DNA from 2 places in the Peribacillus sp. FSL E2-0218 genome. Region 1 is predicted to be linked to the other one. Evidence: predicted binding sites of a transcription regulator. Region 1 holds the regulator's gene; the other holds the start of a gene.

What was found. Region 1 encodes NrdR, which represses ribonucleotide reductase genes. Its sites were predicted from a motif close to AACACNATATATNGTGTT; they were not measured.
Region 2: a site for NrdR is predicted at 2,379-2,396, ahead of MHI53_RS15735 (vitamin B12-dependent ribonucleotide reductase). Genes of this name have one in related genera too.

The regions. Positions count from the first base shown of each region.
Region 1 is NZ_CP150304.1:3,630,683-3,635,116, forward strand. It holds gene dnaI (primosomal protein DnaI) at 1-937, opposite strand, end outside; gene MHI53_RS17490 (replication initiation and membrane attachment family protein) at 924-2,336, opposite strand; gene nrdR (transcriptional regulator NrdR) at 2,395-2,862, opposite strand; gene speD (adenosylmethionine decarboxylase) at 3,090-3,470, opposite strand; gene MHI53_RS17505 (glyceraldehyde-3-phosphate dehydrogenase) at 4,166-4,434, opposite strand, start outside.
Region 2 is NZ_CP150304.1:3,274,279-3,278,712, reverse strand. It holds gene gcvPB (aminomethyl-transferring glycine dehydrogenase subunit GcvPB) at 1-569, shown strand, start outside; gene MHI53_RS15745 (rhodanese-like domain-containing protein) at 724-1,107, opposite strand; gene MHI53_RS15740 (biotin/lipoate A/B protein ligase family protein) at 1,323-2,159, shown strand; gene MHI53_RS15735 (vitamin B12-dependent ribonucleotide reductase) at 2,544-4,434, shown strand, end outside.

The DNA.
Region 1 (4,434 bases):
ATCTTCTGCGGTTCACTCCATCAAGTCTTACAGGCTCCGCTAAATATTGAATTCTTTCCAAGACCCGGGCCGCCTTCACTTCCTCCTTCTCACCGCGCTGTGAAAAGGTCAGGTGATTCTCCAGGCCATTCATATCAAAATTCGAAGTGAAAAACGTGGGCAGGTTTTCCAGCATCCTGAATTGCAAGATCGGGCCGAAGACTTCATCGCGCCCCCAGCTCGTCATCGACTCGGCCCCAATATCATCCAGCATGAGGACCGGTGCCGTTTTAACCATCTCAATTTTCTCATTGACCGTATTATCACCGATCGACCCCTTAAGTTCCCTTAAATAATCGGGTACATAAACAATAAGGGAGGCAATTTGCCTTTCCGCAAGCTCATTGGCAATCGCACCTAACAAGTACGTTTTGCCAACGCCGAACTTCCCATATATATATAAGCCCTTTTGCCTTTTTCCCGGTTCATACTCCATAATGAACGACATCGCTTTACTTAAAACATCCAAGCGTTTGTTGTCATCATCCGTTTGGGTAAAATCCTCGATCGATGCCCTTAAAATATCCTTCGGCACGTATAGGCTGCGAATCAACTTCTCCCTTTTCCGCTTTTCATCCTCCGCGAGCTTCCGCGGGCAGACTTCATAATGCAGATTCAATGCCTTCCCTTGAACGACCAATTTCGGATAATACCCATGCATCATATTGATGCATCCATCCAAGCTTGGACATTTGTCGCACTTATTGCTTTGTGAAGTGAATTCATAAAGCTTTCCCAGGTTTTTATCAATCATTTCCTCCGTGACAGTCGAACTGTGGGCATTCAAGAATAATCGCACCTGCTCGTCTTCAAAAATCTCCTGTTTCAGCTTTTCGTACCGCTGTTGAAATTGGTTCGTATTCGCCAATTTGTTAAGGGATCTATTAATCTTTTCCATCGTTCATTTCACCTCCTGCTTTCCACTGTTTCCATTTCTCCTGAAGATCACGTTTTTGGGCATCCAATTCAGGCTGATCGGCTTTCTGCTCCTGCACAGCTTCTTCCTTTTTCTCCAGCCATTCCGGAACCACTTCTTCCCGAATCGTCTTTTTCCGTCCGCCTTTGGCCGCATTCCTGCTGCCTTGCGCCCAGTCCTGATATTTCCGATGTTCATTTTTGGCTAACTCCATCGCCTCGATGACGGTGGAAACCTTCAGCCGCGCCCAATGGCCAGCCAGCTTTTCCACATAGCCCTTCGTGAATTTCATATCCGTTTTGAGCATGACATATTCAATCAGGACATTGACGACACCCGGATTGAGCTTTTGATTGATCATCACGCCTTCCACCACCTTCAAATCCCCGCTTGATGGTTCCGCACCGCCGGACAATTGCATAAGGCGCTCGCGTGGTGAAATGGTTTCCAAATGGCGGATCAGCTCTTGTTCCTGCGTTTTCGGTTCCGCTTTTTGCGTCCGTTCACGAACCGGCTGCACCCGATTGACAAGGGATGGCATATCAGCCTGCCGTTCGATTTGATACCAATCCCTTGCCGCTTTTCGGAGACTCTCCTCATCGATCTCATCATCCAATGAAACGGCATCCATCACTAGTTTTTGCATTTCGAGCGGATCGATGCCATATAAAAAAGCAAGTTTGGCAATCGTGCTTTTAATTTTCGGCGTAAAGGCCTTTTTGGGCACGATCGAGGATTTCATCCCGGCAAATAACAGCTCAAAATCAAATAGGCTATCGAACCCCGAAGGCTCGACCCCCTCCGCCCGGTCGATGAAACGCTGTTCGGGCATCGGTTTCCATTCATTTTTCGCTTCATCCGTTACATATAAAGAGTCCAAATGATCCGATGAGAAGACCTCCGCAAAAGACTTTGTCACCCTGTCATATTGATCTGTCAGGATCTGATCATCACAAAAGAATCGCTTTAACCGATTGAATTGCGCTTTGCCGATTTTTTTGTATAGGTAGATATTCAGCATCCCGTCCGTGAAAAACTGCTGCGGGGACAGCGGCGGGTTCAATTCATAGATGAATTCCTTCGAATCGTTTTTCGTTTGCTTATATACATTCAGCAAACCGATTCCCTCAAGTAATAAACGCGCTTCGTAAATGTCACCTAACTTCAGTCCGGTGGTATTCATCAATTGATAATGAGAGGAGGTTTCCGCCCATAGCCTGTTTTCCTCCAGCTCACTCCACAGCGTCATGTATAGGCTAATGCAAATAGGTCCAATAAGAGGTTGATATAGTCGGGTCAGTATTTTCCGATCATAATCATGAAGCAGCCCCGCAGATGAGACCAAGTATGAATCCGCTGGGAGCAATTCTTGCCAATGCATTGACATCTCCATTCAAACCTTTCAAAAGATGTAGTGAAAAAAGAGCCAAAGTGAATCTTCAGCTCTGCTTTCTTTCTTTATTAATCAAATCCTTCAGTTCATCGATAAAGACATTGATATCTTTAAATTGCCGATAGACGGATGCGAACCTTACATAGGCAACCTCATCGACTTCAGCCAGCTTGTCCATCACCATTTCGCCGACATTGTCGCTCTTCACTTCCGATATGCCCTGGTTGCGTAGTTCCTTCTCTACATAACTGGTAATTTGCTCTAGCTCTTTCAAGGGAACCGGCCGTTTTTCGCAAGCCCTGATCAAGCCACGCAGGATTTTATCACGACTGAACTCTTCCCGTGTCCCGCCCTTTTTGACTACAATAAGCGGTGTTTCCTCCACCTTTTCAAATGTCGTGAATCGAAAACCGCATGCCTCGCATTCACGGCGACGTCGAATCGATTTGCTTTCATCGACAGGCCTGGAATCGAGCACTCTTGTTCCGTTATATTGACATGATGGGCATTTCATCATTATCAGCTCCGTATTTTATGTAGGACTCCCCTATCTAAATGTTCCCCAAGTAAAATTATCTTCTAGCTCAATCTTATATTAAAAGGAACGGCCAGTACAAGTAAAAAGTGTAACTTGAAGGCTGCAGCCACTTCTTGCCTTTATTTTTCACACCGTCAGAAACGGCTGGATCATGGCAATTAAAAAAGAGATGCACCCATGGCATCTCTGTGTATACGTGTTTTTTATAGGGCACTTATATTGGTTTTTTTAATTTGTACCGGACCTAATCCACGTGGTAATTCGATATTTTCACGTGTTTGCGCATTTAAAGCTTCTGCAATATAATCTGCTGCAATATTCGGATCCAAGTTACCGCATGTATAGACATCGATGCTCGCATAGCCGTGTTCTGGAAAACTGTGAATCGTCAAATGTGATTCAGAAATGATGACAACCCCGCTGACTCCTTGTGGAGCAAACTTGTGAAAGGCAACTTCACGTACCTCTGCACCTGATTTCAAAGCAGCATCAACAAAAATCTTTTCAATCAAATCGATATTGTTCAGTTTTTCAAAGTCACAACCCCAAAGTTCAGAAATGACATGTCTACCCATTGTTTCCATAGTGTAAGCTGTTTCCATATTAAGCTTCCCCCTTACAATAGTTAAAATTAGTTCTGATAACTACCACGGGGGAAAGTTAGTCCAAAGAGGTCCTAACCCTTTAAGTAGCCATCATGCAAACCGCATTTGAAGAAGTTCACGATTCATAGTATATATGGTTTGAATTTTTTTTGCAACTGCAAATTTGAAGTTTTGGAAAGATAAACTGCTTTTCCGAATGGCCAAATCGAAGTTCAAGAAAGCCAGATTGCCTTCACTCCCGTTTATTGCTGTTGCTCATAGCTGCTAGGAAATCCATGAAACTGTTGAGAAAAAAGGGCAAAAAAAGTCGATCATGGAGAGTACTAATGGGGACCGTAACGTTAAGTAAAACCTCTATTACCTATCGCTTAAGAACGTCCCATTACACCGCAGGCGCTCCCTATCTTCGGCGTTTACGCTTTCGGCATCTCCCCTTGACTATGTAGCCGCAGGAGTATCGCTCCCCCTCCCACTCTAGATGAAAACTCCGGTTCAAATTCAATGCAAGGAATAAACTCGGGAGTAACTGTACCTCGATCGTTCCATCCATGATCGAAAGACAGCGGAACCTAAAAAAAGATGCCGCCTGCAAATTGCAGACAGCACCTCCTTCAAGTTGCTTAGCCCATTTTATAGGTCCTTCACAAAAGGTACACGATAATATCCGAGCAGGATCATTTTACGGATAATTCAACTTCCGCTGTTTTTTTCAATTCGGATGCCACCAATTTCACCAGGTCGACTACGCGGTTGGAGTAACCCCATTCATTGTCATACCAAGCTAGGACCTTCACTTTCCTATCGCCGATCATCATCGTTGTCAGCCCATCGATGATGGCGGAATGCGGATTGGTTTTGAAGTCACAGGAAACCAGTGGTTCCGTCGTGAACTCCAAAATCCCTTTCAGTTCATTTTCCGAGGCATCGATGAATGCTTGGTTCA
Region 2 (4,434 bases), 360 kb from region 1:
CCTTCTTGCCGAAGCCGCTTGTGGTCAAAAAGGATGAGCGGTTCACCTTGGATTATGATCGCCCGCAATCGATTGGAAGGGTGAAGCCATATTACGGGAATTTCGGAATAAACGTGAGGGCATATACGTACATTCGCTCCATGGGTCCCGATGGTCTGAAAGCCGTCACCGAAAATGCTGTCATCAATGCAAATTATATGATGCGAAGGCTGGAACCATATTTCGATTTGCCATATAATCGCCATTGCAAGCATGAATTCGTATTGAGCGGTCGCCGGCAAAAGCAATTGGGAGTAAGGACGCTCGACATAGCGAAAAGGCTGTTGGACTTCGGTTACCATCCCCCAACCATATACTTCCCGTTGAATGTGGAGGAAGGAATGATGATCGAACCGACTGAAACGGAGTCGAAGGAAACCCTCGATGCTTTCATTGATGCCATGATCCAGATTGCCAAGGAAGCGGAAGAAACTCCGGAAGTCGTTCAGGAAGCTCCGCACACTACCGTCATAAAGCGGCTGGATGAAACACTAGCTGCAAGAAAGCCAGTTCTGCGCCACCAGGCGTAGCCTTTAAGTCCTGTAAGCACAAGAAGAAATCCCAGCCAGCATGGCGGGGATTTTTTCTTGTTTATGTATCTTGCGAAGCATTCATCCTGTCCATGCGTGCACGTTCATTCGAATGAACCGCAAAGCGAGGCTGACCCACGCAAAAACTGGGGGCCTATTTCTTTGCTTTGATTTTACCGGTCCACATTTTGAAACCGCCTTTTAGGTGATAAAGTTCCCTATACCCTTTTTTGTATAGCATGGCCGCAGCTCTTCCGCTGATGATTTCGCTTTGGGCATACAAGTATACGGGCTTGTCCTGCCTAATCTCCACCAATCGGGTTTTCATTTGCGTCATTGGGATGTTCCGTGCTCCTAAGATATGACCATTATCAAATTCATTCGGTTCCCGCACGTCGATTAGCTGCACTTTTCTGTAGTTGGCGATAAATTCGTCCTGTGTCAATGTTTTAACGATTTTACGCTGGCGGTACCAATTAAAAAGTGAATACACAATAACCGCTCCTAAGATGATGAGCAGTGTATATAATATTTCCAAGCATAAAAACTCCCTTCTACCTTAACGATTACAGACAATCCTTATTATATAATTGCTTTACCCAATAATCAAAAAGAATTTTCAGCAATTTCGGCATCAATCTCAATGGCACTTCCTTTTTTAGAGGGATAAAGTCTGTTAAACTACTACATGTGAGTTTTTTATGGGGATGACGGACTTACCGAGATAAAGTCTATTTGAAATGAGGGGTAAGGATGATGAAAGAAAAATGGGGATTCATTGATTCAGGATATTGTTCACCAGCCTTTAATATGGCGTTGGACGAAGCACTGTTGAACTGGCAAAGCAAGGGGGAGATTCCTCCCATCATACGCTTTTACGGATGGGATCCGGCGACATTGTCGATTGGTTATTTCCAGAAGGCAAAAGCGGAAATCGATATTGAGGAAGTCAAACGGCAAGGTCTTGGATTTGTGCGCAGACCAACCGGGGGACGGGCGGTCCTGCATGAACATGAATTGACATATAGCGTAATCGTGCCGGAATCCTATCCAGGCATGCCGAGCACTGTCACCGAAGCATATCGGGTTATTTCAGAAGGCATATTAATGGGGTTTAGGAACCTGGGCTTGGATGCTTACTTTGCAGTGCCTCGAACCGATTTGGAGAAAGCGGCATTAAAGGCGCCGAAGTCCTCCGTCTGCTTCGATGCCCCAAGCTGGTATGAACTTGTCGTGGAGGGCAGGAAGGTTGCCGGCAGCGCCCAAACGAGGCAAAAGGGAGTCATCCTTCAGCACGGTGCAATATTACTTGAACTTGATGATGAAAAACTGTTTAGTGTATTTAAATTTTCCAATGACAGGGTTAAAGAAAGAATGCAAAAAAACCTGAAAAATAAAGCAGTGGCGATAAATGACATTGCTGGTAGGAAAATCGGCATACCGGAAGCGAAAGTTGCTTTCGAAAAAGGGTTTGCAGAAGGATTGTCCATTGATTTAGAGCCATACACGCTCTCTGAAAAGCAAATGCTGGAAGTGAAGGCCATCGCAGAAAGTAAATATGAAAGCGATGAATGGAATTTCATGAGATGAAAAAGGAATGATGGGCTTGGATAATAAAAAAGTTTTTTCAGATTTGTTTGACCAAATAGGCTTTTCCTTGATGGGATAAGACCTTAAAGGGATGGAAAAAAAGCAAGGCTCAAATTAATTGAAATCTGATGAAAAATTATTGTAAATCGACATTTTCCTCCCTTTTGCTAACTATATTAATTGATTCAACGTTTGACAAAATAAAAAGTTAACGAAAAAAACACAATATATAGTGGTTGGAATATTTAATGGTACACTATATGTTGATATTTGAGTTTCGCTATGATAAATTTATAGTACTTGTTTAAGCGAAACGGACATGTAAGGCTACATATAGATTTTTGCGTCAGCAAGGATTTTGAAACAGATAAAGGAGAGGGAATTATGTCGGTTGTAATAAAAGATGCTCTAAAGGTTGATCTAGAAAGGTTGAATAAGGATATTTCTTTATTTCCCCAGGTTCACCCCGTAACCGCTGATATGAAAATGACGCATAAGGGTGTATCCCGTCTAGTCATGCTTGACCGCTATTCTTTTAAGGATACTGAAAAAATCACGCTCTCGGCAGGCGATTTTGTGGTGCTGACAATTAAGGAAGATCCGAAATTCCCGGCAAGGGGTCTCGGCTACATCGTTGAAATAGATTGGGAAACGAAAAAAGCCAAGGTATTGGTAGACGATGAATTCCGCGGCGTATTGGATAATCCGGAAGAAGTGGAGACGGGGATCGTAAACCGCCCGCTGGATATCATTGAAAAGCCGTTAGAAATATTTTATGAGCAAATCGCGAAACGTAATGCAACGGGACTGGCTTCAGTTGAAACAACGGAAGAAAAAAGGACGGAATGGTTCAATAAATTTTATCAAGAATTGAAAAACCTTCATTTCGTGCCGGCAGGACGCGTATTATATGGTGCGGGATCCAATACGGACGTTACCTATTTCAACTGCTACGTCATGCCTTTCGTACCGGATTCGCGTGAAGGCATTTCCGAGCATCGGAAACAGGTGATGGAGATCATGAGCCGCGGAGGCGGAGTCGGAACGAACGGTTCGACACTTCGTCCAAGAAACACACTGGCAAAAGGGGTTAATGGAAAATCCTCTGGTTCGGTGTCATGGCTTGATGATATTGCGAAATTGACACATCTTGTTGAGCAGGGCGGCAGCAGACGCGGTGCGCAAATGATCATGCTTGCTGATTGGCACCCGGATATTGCGGAATTCATCATTTCTAAAATGCAAAATCCACGGATCCTTCGTTACCTGGTGGAAAACACGAAAGATGAAGCCATCAAGAAATATGCGACCGATAAGCTGAAGTTCACTGCGCATACCGAACAGGAAATGGCCATGTATCAAGGTATCATCAATTATAAAGAGATTCCTGGACTGGGCGGGTTTAACGAGAAAATCATTAAAGATGCAGAGGACAAACTCCGTACGGGCGGAACCTACAGCGTTCATAATCCTGATTTTCTTACGGGCGCCAACATTTCGATCTGTTTGACGAAGGAATTCATGGAAGCGGCAGAACGAGACGAAGAGTATGAATTACGCTTCCCTGACGTGGAAAGCTATAATTCCGAAGAAATGGCAGTTTATAATGAAGAATGGCATAAAGTCGGCGATGTTCGTGAATGGGAGAAAATGGGCCATAAAGTCCGTGTCTACCGTAAAATCCGCGCTAAAGAGCTTTGGAACTTGATTAACATTTGTGCGACATATTCTGCTGAACCAGGCATTTTCTTCATTGATAATGCCAATGAAATGACAAATGCGAAAGCTTATGGTCAACAGGTCGTTGCCACGAATCCATGTGGAGAACAGCCATTGGCCCCATATTCAGTATGTAACCTTGCGGCTGTCAATCTGGCTGAAATGGCTGATAAAGACAATAAAACCGTCGATTTCGAGAAGCTTAAAGTAACGGTGGAAGTCGGTGTGCGCATGCAGGACAATGTCATTGACGCCACTCCTTATTTCTTGGATGAAAACAAAAAACAAGCCCTTGGCGAGCGGCGGGTAGGCCTTGGTGTCATGGGTCTGCATGATCTGTTAATCTACTGTGAAACGGAATACGGCTCGGAGGAAGGAAATCTCCTCGTCGACAAGGTATTCGAAACGATTGCGACTACAGCTTACAGGGCTTCCGTGGAACTAGCGAAAGAAAAAGGCAGCTTCCCGTTCCTGGTCGGTACGACCGATGAAGAAACCGATGTGCTTAGAGCACGTTTCACTCAAACCGGATTCATGGAAAAAATGCCGGAAGATA